DNA from 3 places in the Rhodoferax aquaticus genome. Region 1 is predicted to be linked to each of the others. Evidence: predicted binding sites of a transcription regulator. Region 1 holds the regulator's gene; each other region holds the start of a gene.

Evidence for each region. Region 1 encodes sigma-54, which starts transcription at its own class of promoters, with help from an activator protein. Its sites were predicted from a motif close to TGGCANGNAANCTGCTTT; they were not measured.
Region 2: EXZ61_RS07525 (transglutaminase family protein) is a predicted target of sigma-54. The motif match lies at 1,294-1,311, and genes of this name have one in related genera.
Region 3: EXZ61_RS17665 (ANTAR domain-containing response regulator) is a predicted target of sigma-54. The motif match lies at 2,536-2,553, and genes of this name have one in related genera.

The regions. Positions count from the first base shown of each region.
Region 1 covers NZ_CP036282.1:412,743-418,736, reverse strand. Annotated here, with positions in the region: gene EXZ61_RS01975 (THUMP domain-containing class I SAM-dependent RNA methyltransferase) at 1-1,241, opposite strand, end outside; gene rpoN (RNA polymerase factor sigma-54) at 1,238-2,836, opposite strand; gene lptB (LPS export ABC transporter ATP-binding protein) at 2,952-3,719, opposite strand; gene lptA (lipopolysaccharide transport periplasmic protein LptA) at 3,716-4,333, opposite strand; gene EXZ61_RS01955 (thiol:disulfide interchange protein DsbA/DsbL) at 4,425-5,078, opposite strand; gene EXZ61_RS01950 (SPOR domain-containing protein) at 5,137-5,781, opposite strand; gene argS (arginine--tRNA ligase) at 5,805-5,994, opposite strand, start outside.
Region 2 covers NZ_CP036282.1:1,610,880-1,616,873, reverse strand. Annotated here, with positions in the region: gene EXZ61_RS07530 (circularly permuted type 2 ATP-grasp protein) at 1-1,087, opposite strand, end outside; gene EXZ61_RS07525 (transglutaminase family protein) at 1,402-4,953, shown strand; tRNA gene EXZ61_RS07520 (tRNA-Leu) at 5,235-5,327, opposite strand; gene EXZ61_RS07515 (hypothetical protein) at 5,887-5,994, shown strand, end outside.
Region 3 covers NZ_CP036282.1:3,824,638-3,830,631, reverse strand. Annotated here, with positions in the region: gene EXZ61_RS22420 (methyl-accepting chemotaxis protein) at 36-1,658, opposite strand; gene EXZ61_RS17665 (ANTAR domain-containing response regulator) at 1,875-2,522, opposite strand; gene EXZ61_RS17660 (TraB/GumN family protein) at 2,661-3,611, shown strand; gene EXZ61_RS17655 (hypothetical protein) at 3,699-3,884, shown strand; gene EXZ61_RS17650 (bifunctional 2',3'-cyclic-nucleotide 2'-phosphodiesterase/3'-nucleotidase) at 3,871-5,826, shown strand; gene EXZ61_RS17645 (YbcC family protein) at 5,903-5,994, opposite strand, start outside.

The DNA of each region.
Region 1 (5,994 bases):
TTGTCTTTGCCCACGCGGCCAGCCACCATGTCAAAGCGAAACAGGCGGCACTCCAGTGGGCCATTCCACATGGGCACGCGGCGCGATTCTTTGAGACGCATTTTTCCGGGCAGCTTGAGGTCAGGCGTGAGCACCCAAGCGCTCCAGCCTGCGTAGTGCTTCTTCCAGTGGCTGGCCAGTTGGCTAAAGAACTCGCCACCGTCTTCGGTGTGCGCCAACTCCCGCGCGCCAAAACGGGCTTGCTCGCCCTCCCCGGCTACACCGCCAATGCCAATGCGCTCGCCGTAGGGTGGGTTCATCACCATCACGCCGCCGCCTTCTATAGGAGGCATACGTTGCAAGGCATCGCCACCGCGAAACTCAATCACATCGCCCACACCTGCGCGCTCTGCGTTGCGCTGGGCAAAGTCCACCATACGGTGGGACACATCACTGCCGTAGATCAGGGTCGTTTGTCCAGGCTCGGGCTTGACCACATTGGCAGCAGCCTCTTGTTTGAGGGCAGCCCATGCTTGGGGCTGAAAAGGCACGTACTTCTCGAACGCAAAGCGCCGCAAGCTGCCAGCCGCAATATTGCAGGCGATTTGCGCTGCCTCAATGGCCACGGTGCCGCTGCCGCAGCAGGGGTCGTACAAGGGCAGCAGGTCCTCTTCTCCAGAGGCCCAGCCGCTGGCGGCAATCATGGCGGCTGCCAAGGTTTCTTTCAATGGCGCATCGCCTTTGTCTTCGCGCCAGCCGCGCTTGAACAAGGGTTCGCCCGAGGTGTCGATGTACAGCGAGCACGCATCCGTGGTCAGGTGGGCAAAAATGCGCACATCGGGCCACTGGGTGTCCACATCGGGGCGCACGCCATTGGCTTTTTCGCGAAACCGGTCGCACACCGCGTCTTTGACCTTCAAGGCCGCAAAGTTCAAGGACGTGAGAGGGCTGTGTTGGGCCGTCACTTCCACCTTGATGCTTTGACGGGGTGTGAACCAGCGCTCCCACGGTACTTCGCAAGCCGCGCGATAGAGGTCTTGTTCGTTGCGGTACTCGGTGTACGACAAGAGCACCAGCACACGCTGCGCCAAGCGGCTGTACAGATTGAGCAGCATGGCATGGGCAAACGAAGTGCGCACCGCCACGCCACCGCGCTGCTTGGTAATGCACCCCGGTGGCAAACCTGTGATTTGCAGAATCTCAGGCGCCAGATAGTCTTCTACGCCGGCGGCGCAGGGTAAAAAGAGTTGGAGTTGGTTCACAGGGCTTTCCTTAGCGAAGCGGGGGCAATTTTGAGCCCTTCGCGGTATTTGGCAACCGTACGGCGGGCACATTCAATGCCCTGCTCTTTGAGCATGTCGGAGATTTGGTTGTCGGACAGCGGTTTGAGATTGCTCTCCGCACTGATGAATTGTTTGATCAAGGCCCGCACTGCCGTACTGGACGCGTTACCCCCCGACTCGGTGCCCAGACCTGAGCCAAAGAAGTATTTCAGCTCAAAGGTACCAAAGGGCGTAGCCATGTACTTGGCCGTGGTGACCCGGCTGATGGTGGACTCGTGCAAGCCCAGCTCATCCGCAATTTCACGCAACACCAAGGGGCGCATGGCCAGTTCACCATGCACAAAAAAACTACTTTGCCGCTCGACGATGGCCGTGCTCACCCGCAGAATCGTGTCAAAGCGCTGCTGGATATTCTTGATGAACCAGCGGGCTTCTTGCAAGCGCTGTTGCAGCGCAGCGTGGCTGGCAGTGTCTTTGCCGCCACGGTGGTTGCGCAGCACATTGGCATAAATATCATGGACTCGTAAGCGCGGCATCACCTCTGGGTTAAGCAGTACCCGAAACTTGGTATTCACTACACCAGGCCGCTTGCTCACAGGAACGACCAGCACATCGGGCACCACAATGTTGCGCTGCACGTCCACAAAACGCCGCCCCGGCTTGGGTTCCAAGCGCGCGATCAGTGCAATGGCTTCGCGCACTTGCGCATCGGTGGCATCGCACAGCTGCACCAAGCGCTTGATGTCACGGCGAGCCAGCAAATCCATGGGCTGGGAGCACATCCGCACGGCCACCGCCAGCAAGGCGCTGCGCTCATCGCTCAGATCCTCATCCGCCTGCAGGGCTTTGAGCTGCAAGCGCAAACACTCGCCCAAATTGCGTGCGCCTACCCCTACGGGCTCTAGGCTATGCAACAAGTGCAGGGCGACCGTGAAGTGGTGAACCAAATCATCGAGCTGATCCAAGTCGCCGCCGCACAAGCCACGCGCAAGGTCCTCCAGTGGCTCATCCAAATAGCCGTCGTCGTTGAGCGACTCAATCAAAAACCGCAGGGCGGCTGTGTCGGTGGGGCTCAGGCGCAAGCGCAGCGCTTGGCGGTGCAAATGGGCTTGTAAAGACTCTTGGGTGCGCGCCAACTCCGTGGCGTCAAAGTCACCATCATCACCAAGGTTGTTGGTACTGGCCTTGGCTTCACCACCCCATTCGCCGTCGTCCGGCGCCATGTCGGTGGTGCCATCGCCCTCCCAACTCACGCCATCATCGGCAGACAGCGGGGTGGCTTCATCGTCATTGGTGGCCTCAGCGCTCGTGGTACTTGCGTAGTCAGCTATAGAAGTAGGAGCAGTTTCGGCTTCCCGGTCGTCGCGCGTCACCGGCGTATCAGCCTGGGCAATGCCAAAGTCTTCACGCACAGCCTCGTCTTGGGTGAGCTCCAGAAACGGATTTTCATCCAGCATCTGCTCCACTTCTTGGCTTAGCTCCAAGGTAGAGAGCTGCAAGAGGCGAATAGATTGCTGCAGTTGCGGCGTCAGCGCTAGGTGTTGCGAGACGCGTAGGGAAAGCCCTTGCTTCATCTCACAACCACCCTGCGGACGTTAAAAGGGCTGCACGGGGCATGGGGCCAAACTAAGCGAGAGAAGGCGCTTCGCGGGCCAAGGCCTAGGAAGCGTTTGCGCACACTTGCCATGGTCACATCTTGAAGTTTTCGCCGAGGTAGACACGGCGCACATCTGCGTTGTCCACGATCTCGGTAGGAGTGCCTTGCGCCAGCACGCGGCCGTCACTGATGATGTACGCGTGGTCACAAATACCCAGTGTTTCACGCACGTTGTGGTCCGTAATCAGAACGCCAATGCCGCGACCCTTCAAGAAATTGATGATGCGCTGAATCTCTATCACCGCAATCGGGTCAATACCGGCAAATGGCTCATCCAGCAAGATAAACCGTGGTCGGGTGGCCAAGGCGCGTGCAATTTCAACACGCCGCCGCTCACCGCCGGACAAGGCCAAAGAAGGACTTTCGCGCAAATGCTCGACGCGCAGGTCTTGCAACAAAGCCGTCAGGCGCGATTCAATTTCACCGCCGCTCAGTGCCTTGCCGTCGGCGTCTTTTTGCAATTCCAGCACGGCGCGCACGTTGTCTTCCACGTTGAGCTTGCGAAAAATAGATTGCTCTTGCGGCAAATACCCCAAGCCCAGGCGTGCGCGGCGGTGAATGGGCATGTGCTCAATGGACTGGCCATCAATGGTGATGTCGCCCGCACTGGCTCGCAAGAGCCCCACAATCATGTAAAACGAGGTGGTCTTACCTGCGCCATTTGGGCCCAATAAGCCCACCACTTCGCCGGTACGCACTGCCAGTGACACGTCTTTAACGACTTGTCGTTTGCCGTAAGACTTTTGCAGGTGGTGCGCTTCTAGACTACTCACCGGGGCAACTTCTGAATGCGCACTCACTTGGCCGGTGCTCCTAAGGTCGTGGTCGCGCGCAGTGCTGGCGCTGCAGCCCCTGTACCGGGTGCCACCGCATCGGGTTTAGGTGTCAACATGGCTCGCACGCGGCCCCCAGTGGGTGCACCAGCAACGCCTTTGCTATGGTTGCCATCCACCGTAAACATATCAGTCAGGTTTTCGTAGACGATGACGCCACCAGTGATCTCGTCTGCCAATACAGCCCCACGCAAGCGCCGTAGTACCGCCTTTTTGGTGAACTTGACGGTGTCTGCCTTGCCATCGTAGTCAATGGTTTCGCCCTCACCCTCAATGAACTCTTCAAGACCTTCACGCTTTTGGCGAAAAAATGCCAAGGCGTCAGGCGCGGCGATCACGCGGCCAAATTGGTACCCATCGGGGTCTTGGCGCACCTCCACTTGGTGGCCACGAATTTGGATAGTGCCTTTGGTCAACACCACGCGCCCTGTAAAGATGCTCACCTGTTTGAGGTCGTCGTAGCGCAATGCGTCGGCCTCGATGTTCATAGGTTTGTCTCGGTCTGCCTTTTCGGCAAACACCGGGCTGGTCACCAAGGCAATCGCCAAGGACCACATTACATAGAAACAGGGATTTTTCATAAAGGCACGGAACTTGCTAAAACGCATGGGGCATTGTACCCAGCGACGGCCCAAGTCCGCGCCTTTTAGAGCGCGAAAACCTATGAAGCGCTTAAGCGCCGGCGCGAATACCGGCCACCAAAGCGTCGACCACTTGCAAGGCGCGCTCCATGCTGCGCGCGATAGATCCGTCCGTGTAGTAACGCCCTGCAACGCCCAAGGCGGGCACACCTTCTACCTTGTAGGCATTTTGCAGCTTGGATGCCTTTTGGGCTTTGGTAACGACCGTGAAGGAGTTGTACTGCTCCACAAACTTGGCCTTGTCTACGCCTTGCTGGGCCACCCACGCGGTGATGCCTTCGCCTTTTGACAAATCCAGGCGCTGCGCGTGGATCGCCTGAAACACTTTGGCGTGCAGCTTGTCCAACAGGCCCATAGCCTCCAGCGTGTAGTAGAGACGTTGTTGGGGCACAAAATCGTCGCGAAACGCGACGGGAGCCCGCCGGAATGCAACGTCTTTGGGCAGCTTTTTGACCCACGCTTCCAAGGTGGGCTCGAACGCGTTGCAGTGCGGGCAGTTGTACCAAAAGAACTCGACCACTTCAATCTTGCCTGCGGGTGCGTCCACCGCCGCGCGGATATCTAGAACTTGGTAATCCGTGCCGGCCTCAGGCTTTTTAAACTGGGCATGGGCTGCAGGTGCCACCCACAGGCCCGAAGCGGCGACTGCACCAGCAGCGACTTGCGTAAATTCACGACGTTTCATGTAAGAGATCTCCATAAGCTTGGAATGTGACCACAAAGGGTCGCAATAGTTCCGGGGTTTAGCGCTGCACGCGCACCAACGAAGTGTCTAGGCCGGCTTTGTCCAACTTTTCTTTGGAACGCTCGGCCTCATCCTTTTTTTCGAACGGGCCAACGCGCACCCTGAACACCGTGCGCCCGGATTGCTCACGCTCTGACACCTTGGTCTCAATGCCGCTCAGCGAGAGTTTGGCCCGGTGCGCTTCTGCATCTTCGGAGGTTTTAAACGCGCCAACTTGGACAAAGTAGCTCACCCCTTCACCATCGGCGGTGGCCATTTTGGCCTTGGCCAAATCACCCAAGGGATCCGCGGAAGGCGCTTTGGCATCCGCCTTGGCATCGGGCTTTGCCGCTGCCTTAGGTTCAGCCTTCGGATCGGGCTTGGCTTCGGCTTTAGCGTCCGCAGGCTTGGCGTTGGGGTCGGCAGCAGGCTCTGGCGCAGGTGCGGGCTTGACCGGGTTCTTGCCATACAGCGGCGAGTTCGGGTCCCAGTCTTTGTTTTTCTGGGCTTCAGCAACGTCTTGCTCGGCGGAGCGGCTTTGGCTCTTGTTCAGAAAAGGCACGGGCACTTTGGTCACATAGACCGCCACCGCCAAGGCAACACCCAAACCAAAGACGACTCCGATGACGAAGCCCAAGAAGGTACCGCCGCGCTGATTTTTCATGCCCTGCCTTTTCATTGAAAACCTTACATTTTTTGCGGAGCGCTTACGCCCAGCACCGCCAAGCCGTTGCGCAGCACTTGGGCGGTGGCCGCCACCAAGGCCAAACGCGCCTGCTTGACTTGCACGTCATCCACCAAGATGCGCTCAGCATCGTAATAGCTGTGGTAGCTAGCCGCGAGTTCACGCAGGTAAAAAGTCACATCATGCGGCGCA
Region 2 (5,994 bases), 1.2 Mb from region 1:
TGTTGCGGCACATGTAAGTCGGCACATTGTTCAAAATGGGCTTTTCACCCAAGTAAAACTCGATCATTTTCGGCACGTAGGGATAGATAGACTTGTCATCTGCAATACCGGTACCGACTGCATTGCAAATGGTGACGTTTCCGGCGCGGTACGCACTTATCAGCCCCGCGCAGCCCAGCGTGGATGTTGGCCTAAAGACAGTGGGGTCCAAAAAGTCGTCATCTACGCGGCGGTAGATCACGTCTACACGGCGCGGACCACGGGTCGTGCGCATGTAGACAAAGTTGTCTTTCACAATCAGGTCTTGCCCCTCCACCAGCTCAACGCCCATTTGCTGCGCCAAGAACGCGTGCTCAAAATAGGCGCTGTTGTACATGCCTGGCGTCAATACAACGACGGTGGGCTCAGCGGTCGTGGCCGGACTGCTAGCGCGCAGGGTTTCTAACAACAAATCTGGGTAGTGGGCGATGGGGGCCACACGGTGCGCGCTGAACAAATCAGGGAACAAACGCATCATCATCTTGCGGTCTTCCAGCATGTAGCTCACGCCACTGGGCACCCGCAAATTGTCTTCTAGCACGTAGTACTCGCCTTTGCCATTGGCATCTGGCGCACGCACGATGTCGATCCCCGAAATTTGCGAGTAGATCCGGTTGGGCACCTCTACGCCCATCATCTCGGGGCGAAACTGCGCGTTGTTTTCAATCTGCTCGCGCGGCACGATGCCCGCTTTGAGAATCTCTTGGTCGTGGTAAATGTCGTAAATGAACCGATTCAGTGCAGTGACGCGCTGCACCAAACCTTGCTCCATGCTGCCCCACTCATGGGCAGGAATGATGCGAGGGATCAGGTCAAACGGAATTAGGCGCTCAGTGCCTGCTCCGTCTTCGTCCTTCTCGCCGTATACGGCAAAAGTTATGCCCACACGTCGGAAGATCATTTCCGCTTCTTCTCGACGTTTGGCCATCATGTCGCCGGGTTGGCGCGCTAGCCATTCGTCATAGATCTTGTAGTGCTCGCGTATTTGCTTGCCATGAGTAAAAAACTCGTAGGGAAGCTGGGTGTACATCTCATCGAATTTCCGCATAAAAGACCTCTTTCAACACGTTCTATGCAAGCTTTGGGCCACCGATATCATGCACCACGATGGCGCTTGGTAATGTGAAGCCACCTAAGCGTTTTACCTAGGGATACGCCACATTTTGGGGCTACATCCGCGTATACCCTTGGCACCATGACCGCGCATTGTCACCAATACGATGCATACTGACTTGCAGCAGACCCAGCCCTGTTTGGCGCAGGACTTGCTTTGAGCCATGCACAAGCCCTGTTGCTACTATGTAGCCGTTACTGCAATTGTGGTAACGCCTTTCCAGTGTGAGATTTAACGAGACCGGCCCCATGTCCATCCACGCAGCACTGAACCACGTCACCCATTACTCCTACGACCGTTTAGTCAATCTCGGTCCCCAAGTGATCCGTCTGCGCCCAGCGCCCCATTGCCGCAGCAAAATCATCTCGTACTCCCTCAAAGTCGAGCCAGCTACCCACTTTGTGAATTGGCAACAAGATCCATTTGCCAACTACCAAGCACGGCTAGTCTTTCCGGAAAAAACAAAGGAGTTCAAGGTCACCGTCGACTTAGTCGTCGAAATGGCCGTGTACAACCCGTTCGACTTCTTCCTTGAACCCGAGGCCGAAGAGTTCCCATTTACCTACGCGGCTGAGCTCAAACAAGAGCTTCTGCCGTACTTGGCAGCGGACCCTATGACGCCCCTGCTGCAGGCGTATTTGGACAAGATTGACCGAACGAAACGCCGTAGCGTGATCTTTTTGGTGGACCTCAACACCATGGTTCACCAGTCTGTGGACTACACCATTCGCATGGAGCCGGGCGTCCAAACTCCGGAAGAGACGCTGACGCTAGGGTCGGGTTCATGCCGTGACTCTGCATGGCTGCTGGTCCAATTGCTGAGGCACTGCGGACTTGCTGCGCGCTTTGTATCGGGCTATTTGATTCAGCTCGCCCCCGATGTGAAGTCTCTCGACGGTCCTAGCGGCACGGAAGTGGACTTCACAGACCTGCATGCTTGGTGCGAGGTTTACTTGCCCGGCGCAGGCTGGATTGGCCTTGATGCTACGAGCGGTCTCTTGGCAGGTGAGGGGCATATCCCATTGGCCTGCACGCCGCAGCCCTCGGGAGCAGCGCCAATTGAAGGTGGCGTGGATGAGAGCGAAGTGAAGTTCCAACACCACATGCAGGTCACGCGTTTATACGAGTCTCCTCGTGTCACCAAGCCTTACACCCCTGAGCAGTGGGCTGCGGTCATGCACTTGGGCGACCACGTGGACTCCGAGCTCCTAGCGGGTGATGTGCGCCTAACAATGGGAGGAGAACCCACGTTTGTGGCGGTTAACGACCGCGATGCGCCTGAGTGGAACACTGACGCCTTGGGCCCCACGAAACGCGGCTTTGCAACCGAACTGGTGCACAAACTGCGTGACGAATACGGCCAAGGTGGATTTCTGCATTTCGGCCAAGGCAAGTGGTATCCCGGCGAACAATTGCCGCGTTGGGCACTTAATATTTACTGGCGCGCCGACAAGCAAAAAGTCTGGAACAACCCAGAGTTATTCACCGATGAGCGCAAACCGACGCACTACACAGCCACAGATGCCCAGCGCTTTGTATCTCGCTTAGCCTGCAATCTGGGACTCACCGACAAGTATCTGCAGGCTGGTTATGAAGACACTTGGTACTACCTGTGGCGCGAGCGCCGCTTGCCGGTCAATGTAGATCCGTTCAACAGCAAGCTTGATGATGAGATGGAACGTGCGCGTCTGCGGCGAGTCTTTGAACAAAAGCTGGATTCGGTTGTGGGCTATGTGCTGCCTCTTAAAGTGGCCGATGACCGCGGCGCAAAAACCCAAACCAATAACCCAAAGCTTGCGGGACCCAGGTGGACGACTGGCCCATGGTTTTTCCGTGATGAGCGCATGTACCTCATGCCTGGTGACTCTCCGATGGGTCTGCGCTTACCCCTAGACTCTCTGCCGTGGGTGAGCCAAGGTGACTTCCCTTACCTAGTAGAGAGAGATCCCACGGTGGACCGTGGCCAACTCCCCCTCCACTCCACATTTGCTGCACGCTATGCATCGGGCAGCACTGGCAGCGCCTCCATAGCCAGTGGATCGGTGGGCTCTAGTGGCTTGCCCTATCTGGCTGGCAATCTGGCCGTGCCAGAAGCCGGTCGTAAGATGCAAGCCACGCCTGGCAGCGGAGACACCAGCATATCCACCCATGCACAGCACGCCACGCAGCCTGAGCCGGCCCTGTTCGCCAAATCGCCCACTCGATTTGAATCCGCCCACTGGATCACCCGCACCGCACTGTGCGTAGAGGTACGCGATCCACGCCGCGCCAGTGGCCCTAAAGCTGAAGCCCAAGGCTCCAAGTCAGGGGTCTTGTACGTGTTTATGCCGCCTCTTGAGCGACTAGAGGACTACCTCGACCTGTTGGCCGCCATCGAAGCAACCGCCACTGAGCTCAAGATGCAGCTCGTGCTAGAAGGCTACCCACCTCCCCGCGACCCACGCTTAAAGCTGCTGCAAGTCACCCCGGACCCCGGCGTGATCGAGGTCAACGTGCACCCCGTCACCAACTGGAAAGAACTGGTCTACAACACCGAGTTTTTGTACAACGCGGCCTTCGAGTCGCGCCTGAGCGCCGAGAAGTTCATGACCGATGGCCGCCACACCGGCACCGGTGGCGGTAACCACTTTGTGATGGGAGGTGCCACGCCGGCAGACAGCCCCTTCCTGCGAAAACCTGAGCTACTGGCCAGCCTGCTGCTGTACTGGCACAACCACCCGTCTTTGAGTTACTTGTTCAGCGGTATGTTTGTAGGCCCGACCAGTCAGGCACCGCGCGTGGACGAAGCCCGCAACGACCAGCTCTACGAACTGGAAATCGCGATTGAGCAGATCTACAAAAATCGCGAACTCTACGGCCAGAGCATGCCGCCGTGGTTGGTGGACCGCACGCTGCGCAACATACTGATCGACGTGACGGGCAACACCCATCGCAGCGAGTTTTCCATCGACAAGATGTACTCGCCAGACTCGTCCACGGGCCGTTTGGGCTTGCTAGAGTTGCGCGCCTTCGAGATGCCGCCGCACCCCCACATGAGCAGCGTGCAGCAGCTTCTGCTGCGCGCTTTGGTCGCCCGATTCTGGAAAGCGCCTTACAAGGCTCCGGTCACTCGCTGGGGCACCGAGCTGCACGACCGCTACATGCTGCCCACCTTCATCAAAATGGACTTTGATGATGTGATCGCCGACATGCAAGCTGCGGGCTACGCGTTCGACACCAGCTGGTTCGCCCCGCACTACGAGTTCCGCTTCCCGATGGTGGGTTCGGTCAAGAGCATGGGCGTAGAAATGACGCTGCGCTGCGCACTGGAGCCTTGGCATGTGATGGGCGAAGAAAGCAGCGCAGGCGGCACCGCCCGCTATGTGGACTCAAGCCTAGAGCGCATGGAGGTTCGAGTAACCGGCCTTAACGAGAGCCGCTATGTGGTAACTTGTAATGGCAAGGCCTTGCCCATGCAAAGTACAGGAACTGTAGGTGAATTTGTTGCAGCAGTTCGCTACAAGGCATGGAACCCTCCTAGTAGTCTGCATCCAACCATCGGAGTGCACACGCCGCTCACCTTTGACATTGTGGACACTTGGATGAAGCGATCGCTAGGTGGATGCCAGTACTTTGTGGCTCACCCCGGTGGATTGAACTACGAAACATTCCCCGTAAACGGCTACGAAGCAGAAAGTCGTCGGCTATCCCGCTTTGCAGCCATGGGCCACACACCGGGAAAACTCGTGATTCCCGAGGCAACCATTCACGTGCCGGGTAGCAAAGAATTTCCGTTTACGAAAGACCTTCGCCGAAGTTAAATGGCCCCGCACTTTTGATCAAGGTACACAAAGGACAAGTGCTGAATGCCAACGTTTTTTTGCATCTGACGACCCAATGGGTTGATATTTTTCAGCGAAAGGGGGCGTTGCTTCTGGGCGCTCCCCCTTTGCGATGCTTTTGACCTGTACCAATCTAAATGCTGTCAGGTTGACGGTAAGACATGTCCCCCTGGCAAGATGACGTTAGACAACAAAAAACCCGCTGCAGCTATAGCCAGAGCGGGTTATGAGGGGGTGTGAGATGGTCCGAAAGTGCTAATTGGTGCCCGAGACCGGAATCGAACCGGTACGCCCGTTATTCACGAAGCGGCGGATTTTAAGTCCGATGTGTCTACCTATTTCACCACTCGGGCACGCTGCACTATTTTCAAACAAAAATGCCTCGTCAACGTGCATTGATGAGGCATTTAGTCCAGAAAGTCTGGAGGCGCGGTCCGGAGTCGAACCGGACTAACCGGATTTGCAATCCCATTACGCCTTCAGAACACGCATGAACAGGGGCTTTGCAGGTTAGTGACCACTACGCCACCCGAATTGCCACCTTTGCTTGATCCAAGTCTAAATTCGCAGGTGTAAGTATAACCGGGGAGCCAACCAGCGATTACAGCAAGTAGGCTGGTGAAGTCAATCCCCCCCTTCGCTACAGATGTTTTTGTTGTCACGCCGCACATGTTCTCGGCAAGCACCCCAGGAGCCTCACAGGGTTGGTTGCTTTGGCCAACGGGTTCTCCCCAGACAAAAACTCCGTTGCTCGAAACAACCCAGGGGTGGCGGGTGCTTTGGCTTGAGTAGCAAGTGCACTTGCTGACAGGTTTACCCCACCGTTGACGCTGCAACTATCGCGCGCCGGGTGCGCAAAGCCAAGCACGAAGCGTCTAAACTGCAAGCACAACAAACAGAGGAGGAAACCGCGTGAAAACACTACTAGCCGCGCTAGCCCTAGCCACCCTAGCAGGGTGTGGTACACCACAGAGCGCGAGCACAAGGGCGGCAAACCTTGAGGCCCGGCAAGACTTCGAG
Region 3 (5,994 bases), 1.3 Mb from region 1:
CGGGCTTGCCGTTGCGCACAGGGCGCTAAATGATCTCAGCTGCTGCTGTGGGTGCGGGCGTGGCTGTCACCCAGTTTAAATTCTTTGACCGTGTTCACCAAAGCCGTAGCTTGCTCGCGCAGTGTGGCGGCAGCAGCGTCCATTTCTTCTACGAGGGCGGCGTTCTGCTGGGTGGTGTGCTCCATATCAATCACAGCCATACCCACCTCAGCCACTCCGCGCGACTGCTCCATGCTGGCCGCACTGATGCGGCCCATGATCTCGGTGACTTCTTTGATGCTGCTGACAACCTGCGTCATGGTGGCACCGGCCTGATCGACCAAGGTCGTGCCTTGTTCTACGCGTTCAACGCTGGTGCTAATCAGCGACTTGATTTCGCGGGCCGCTTGAGCCGAGCGCCCAGCCAATGACCTGACCTCACTCGCGACCACCGCAAAGCCACGCCCTTGCTCCCCCGCTCGGGCGGCCTCTACTGCTGCGTTGAGGGCCAAGATGTTGGTTTGAAAGGCTATCCCGTCAATGACGCTGATGATGTCGGCAATTTTTTTAGATGCGTCATTGATGCCCTTCATCGTGTCGACCACTTGCCCCACCACCATGCCGCCTTGCGAAGCCACGTCCGTAGCTGCTAACGCCAGGCGGTTCGCTTTTTTTGCGCTATGGGCGTTTTGCTCCACGGCTTGTGACAGTTCTTTCATGGAGTTCGCCGTTTGAACCAAGGTGTTGGCCTGGCTTTCTGTGCGGCGGGCCAGCTCGTGGTTGCCTTCAGCAATTTCAACGCTGGTGGTTTCTACATTGTCAGAGCTACTGCGCACGCGCTGTACAACCTGGGCCAGATTGCTTTGCATAGACTTAAGCTGCCACAACAGACTGCTTTCGTCGCCGGGCATCAAGCGGACATCGTGGCTGAGATCGCCGGCACCTACGTTTTGTGCCAAGCTCACGGCAGTTTCCGGCTCGCTTCCTAGCTGGCGCAAAATGCTTCTGACCACCCAGCTGCCAAAGCCAACGGCCAGAAGCACAGCGGTGACGGCGCTAACCGCCATGACGGCCATCATGGCATTCGACTTGCCCAATGCACGATCGGTGATATGGTTTGCTTCTTCGACTTGGTCTGCGTGGAACTTGTCAAGAACTTTCTGAAGGTCTTCGCTTGCAGCGTCAAACCCAGCAGATCCGTTGGCGCCTTTCATGACTGCGTTGCCAGCTTCCATGCCTTGGTCCATATACGTTTTGGCCATGACCTTGCCCATGTCGTAAAACTTGGTGAAACTTGCATCCACTTCTTGCAAGACAGCGAGGTCTTTGTCTGCTTCCGCTTTTGCTTGGGGATTCCCCGTCTTGCTTTCGGCTTCCAGCTTAGCCTTGAAGCTAGCCACGCCTGCGCGAAACCGCTTGGCCGCGTCGTCGGCGTCTTTGTACCCGTCGGGGTCATGCGTGGCCGATACATCGGTCAAAAACTGTTGGACATCAGAACGGGCTAAGTTCATATCCCCTACGATCAGAACAAATTTGAGGGTGTCCCCGTGGATAGTTTTAACGTCGCTCGCGAGGCTGGCGAGGTACGAGGCCACCACCACCAAAGTAATTGCAAACAATCCAACGACAGCTGCAAATGCCAAAGACAAACGGGCTTTGATACTCAGGTTCTTGACCATACGCTGGGCTTTCGGAAGGGTTTTTTCATAGGGCTTGCACGGACCCACTATTCTTCAAGTGCTCTCGACGCCTCCAGTTTAGGGGGATTCACTGTGCTTGGGCGGAATATTTGAGGGGCTTATCGGGCGCTGTGCTCAGCAGATTCCAGCCGCCTTCCATCAACGCTTGCCAGTCTCAGGGAACCTTTGACGCCACTGACTGACACGCTGCTCTGATCAGGACCACAGCTCGGCCACGTCCAGTATGCGCTGGGCCACTTCCACGATCTTCAGGTTTTTGTCCATGGCGGTTTTGCGCAGCTTGGCGTACGCCGCGTCCTCGCTGAGCTGCTGACGCTGCATCAGCAATGCTTTGGCCCGGTCAATCACCTTGCGGTCTTGCAAGGTGGCGCTCAGTGCATTGAGTTCGTCGCGTGTGTCTGCCAGCTCTTGGCGCAGCGCTTGTTCGTGTTGGAAGCGGGCCAGCGCGACATCCAGAATCGGCCGTATGCGTTCGGCTTGAAGCCCCGCGACGATGTAGGCCGACACACCCGCAGCCACTGCAGCGCGGGCATTGTCTGCGTCATGGTCATTGGTAAACATGACGATGGGGCGGCGCGCATCACGCGTGGCCATGACAACATGTTCCAGTGCATCTCTCGCTTCGCTTTCCGCGTCGACAATGATCAAGTCGGGCTGCAACTGGGCCAAACGTTCGGTCAAAAAAACGTCGGGCGGCAGGGAGGCCACCAAGTTGAACCCATTTTCAAGCAAACCAATACGCAAGCTGCGCGAGCGCTCCGCCTGCTCAAGGGCATGGCTGTCGCCCGGATCCTCAACATCCAGTTCCGCAGTGATGACAACAATTCGCAGTGCTTCGGTCATGGTGAACGGCATGCAAGCAAGTTTCGCACCATAAGGGTGCTTGGGGCCCCTTACACTGAGCACTTGCTAACCGGTGATGGGCGCAAGCTAGGGCGCAGGGCCGCGTGCCATGCTACAGACGATGGAAACGGGGTACATGTGAATTACAAAACTTATGGCCTGGGCCGCGTGGTGGTTTTGGTGCTGGGTCTTTGGGCTGGGCAAGCCTTGGCCGAATGCACTGCGCAGCCTCAGGCGCCTAGCACCGAGCACATCGCGACGGCCCAGGCCAATGTCCGAGACCGCGGGTTTTTGTGGCGGGTAAGCAAAGGTGGGCACAGTTCTTATGTCTATGGGACCGCGCACGTGGCTGCGTGGGACTGGGCGTTTCCTGGACCTGTTTTGGGGCAGGCGTGGCATGAAGCGGATGTGCTTGCACTAGAAATAAATCCCTTAGAGCCAGAGACTGCGAGCACCCTGGAGCAGAAGATGAGCGCGAAGACTGCGCCACCTTTGCCAGCCGCTTTGAACGCGCGCATGCAGGCGGTGGCGGACCGGCTTTGTATAGCACGAGAGGCTTTGGTGCGCTATCGCCCCGAGATGCAGCTAGCCACTCTGGCGAGCATGGTAGCGCGGGACCAGGGCTTGGAGCCCACCTATGGCATTGACTTGCAAATGGCACTGATGGCGAACGCTGCCCAGCGACCCATCGTGTCTTTGGAAACCGTTGACGAGCAGCTGGAGGCATTGCGCGATGACAAGGCGCCCCTTGCACAACGCAATGCTGACGTGGCCTCGGCCTTGCGCGACTTGGAGAGCGGCAAAACCCGCAGTATGTTGATCAAGCTGATGCAAGCCTGGGCAAACCATGACTTGGCTACCCTGGAAAATTACGCCGCCTGGTGTGCCTGTATCAAAACGGCTTCAGAGAAAGCAGCTATGAAACGCTTGGTGGATGACCGCAACCCTGTCATGGCCCAACGATTGGATGCGCTGCATGCTGCGGGGACCAAGGTGTTGTTGGCGGTGGGCGCCTTACATTTGGCAGGCCCCACCGGCTTACCCACCCTACTGGCGAAGCAGGGCTACACGGTACAGCGCTTGTACTAATGGAGCAGGCCTTAGAGTCCAGCGTGTGGTAACTCCGTGCGAGTGCTTGGCTGAGACTAAGGCCGCATTCTCATCGGTAGACGGATCATGCTTCACGGTGGGGCAGTAGGTGGTAGCGCAAGCGCCGGGCCTTTGGATGCCTTTGTCTTGGGCCAAGCGGCGCAGCCTGTCAACAAGGCGACACGAAAGCATGCCTACTTGCTGCGCATCAAAATGGAAGACGTGGCGGTGGCTATGATGAAGTTTTGGAGCCAATGCAATGCAAAAATTTAGATGGAATGCCGCCTTGATGGCCCTGCTAATTGCGGGGTCATTGGGTGCCGGGGCCAACGCGGCTGAACTCAAACTGCGCATCTTAGAGACGACTGATGTGCACATGAACCTGTTGAGCTACGACTACTACCAAGACAAAGCGACCGACCAATACGGTTTGGCACGCACGGTTAGCCTGATCAAGGCTGCGCGGGGCGAGGCGACCAACAGTATGCTGTTTGACAACGGAGACTTGTTGCAAGGTAACCCCTTGGGAGACTTGGTGGCCAAAGTGCACCCACTCAAAGAGGGGCAAGTTCACCCCGCCTACAAGGTGATGAACCAGATGGGCTATGACGCCGCCAACATTGGCAACCACGAATTCAATTACGGCCTGGCGTTTTTGCGCCGCTCCTTGCAGGGCGCCAACTTCCCTTACGTCAATTCCAATGTGTTTTTGGATAACACCGCCAAGGACAGCGCCAACCCAACGCATGCTTTCACACCTTATGTGCTGTTGGACCGCACCTTCAAAGACTCCCAAGGTGCCAGTCACAACCTCAAGGTCGGCGTGATTGGCTTTGTGCCACCCCAAATCATGCAGTGGGACAAGGCCAACTTAGAAGGTCAGGTCGTCACCCTGGATATGGCTGATATGGCGAAAAAGTATGTGCCTGAAATGCGAGCCAAGGGCGCACAACTGGTGATCGCCATTCCGCATTCCGGGTTTGAAAAAGGTGAGGTAGGGCAGTTTGCGGAAAACTCGGTGTCGCGCTTGGCCGAGGTGCCAAGTATCGACGCCATTTTGTTCGGCCATGCGCATGCCGAGTTCCCGAGCAAGGCGTTTGCCACCTACCCCAAAGTGGACATCGAGCGTGGCACGATCAACGGGGTTGCTGCTGTCATGCCAGGTCGCTGGGGTGACCATTTGGGCGTGGTGGACTTCACACTGGACAACAGCAGCGGCGCGTGGAAAGTGGTGGACAGCCGCTCCACCATACGCCCCATCTTTGACCGTGTGGCCAAGAAGTCCGTGGCCGAGATCGACCCCATGGTCGAAAAAGCCGTTGGTGCAGAGCACGCACAAACCTTGGAGTACGTGCGTGGCAAGGTGGCCTTTAGCAGCGCACCCATTTACAGCTACTTCGCGCAGGTGGGCGATGATTCCTCCGTGCAAATCGTGTCCAACGCGCAAATTGCCTACGTCAAACGTGCTATGCAGGGTACCGAGTACGAAAAGTACCCTGTGCTTTCGGCAGCTGCGCCTTTTAAATCGGGCGGACGCCAAGGCTGGGGCTACTACACCGACATTCCCGCGGGGCCCTTGGCCATCAAGCACGTGGCCGACCTGTACATCTACCCCAACACCCTTAAGGCCATGCTGCTGACCGGTGCAGAGATTAAAGAGTGGCTGGAAATGTCAGCCGGGCAGTTCAACCAAATTGACCCCAAAGGCACCGCGCCCCAAGCCCTGCTCAATGACGCCTTTCCCTCCTACAACTTTGACGCCATAGACGGTGTGAGCTACGAGGTGGATGTGACCCAGCCCGCCAAGTACGACACCAAGGGCGCCGTGGTGTCTGCAGCGTCCAGCCGGATCAAGAACCTGCGTTTTGAAGGTGCGCCCATTCGCTTGGACGCCAAGTTCATTGTGGCCACCAACAACTACCGTGCCTATGGAGGCGGCAACTTCCCTGGACTGAACGCCAGCAAAGTGGTGCTAGATGCGCCAGAGGAAAACCGCCAGACCCTGGTCGAATACCTCACCATGATGGACACCTTGGCCCCCGGCAAACAAGTGAACCCCAGCGCAGACGGCAATTGGCGCATTGCCGCCATCCCCGGCGTCAAACCTACCTTCTTGTCTGCCAGCGCTGCCCAAAAGTATTTGGACAAACACCCCAGCATCCGCTTGGTGAAAGACAACGGCGACGGTTCAGCGCTCTACGAACTGGGCTACTAAGCCCAAGGCCCTGGTCCCGTGGTCAGTGCGACTGCGGGGCAGGGGCCTTTTTCTTATTGGGCAAGCCCGGTGGAGTTCAGTGGCCCTGCTGCGCTTGCAACTGCACTTCGTTCCAGCTGCCGCGTTCATACTGTTGCAAGCCCTTTGCATCAAATCGCCACAGGTACA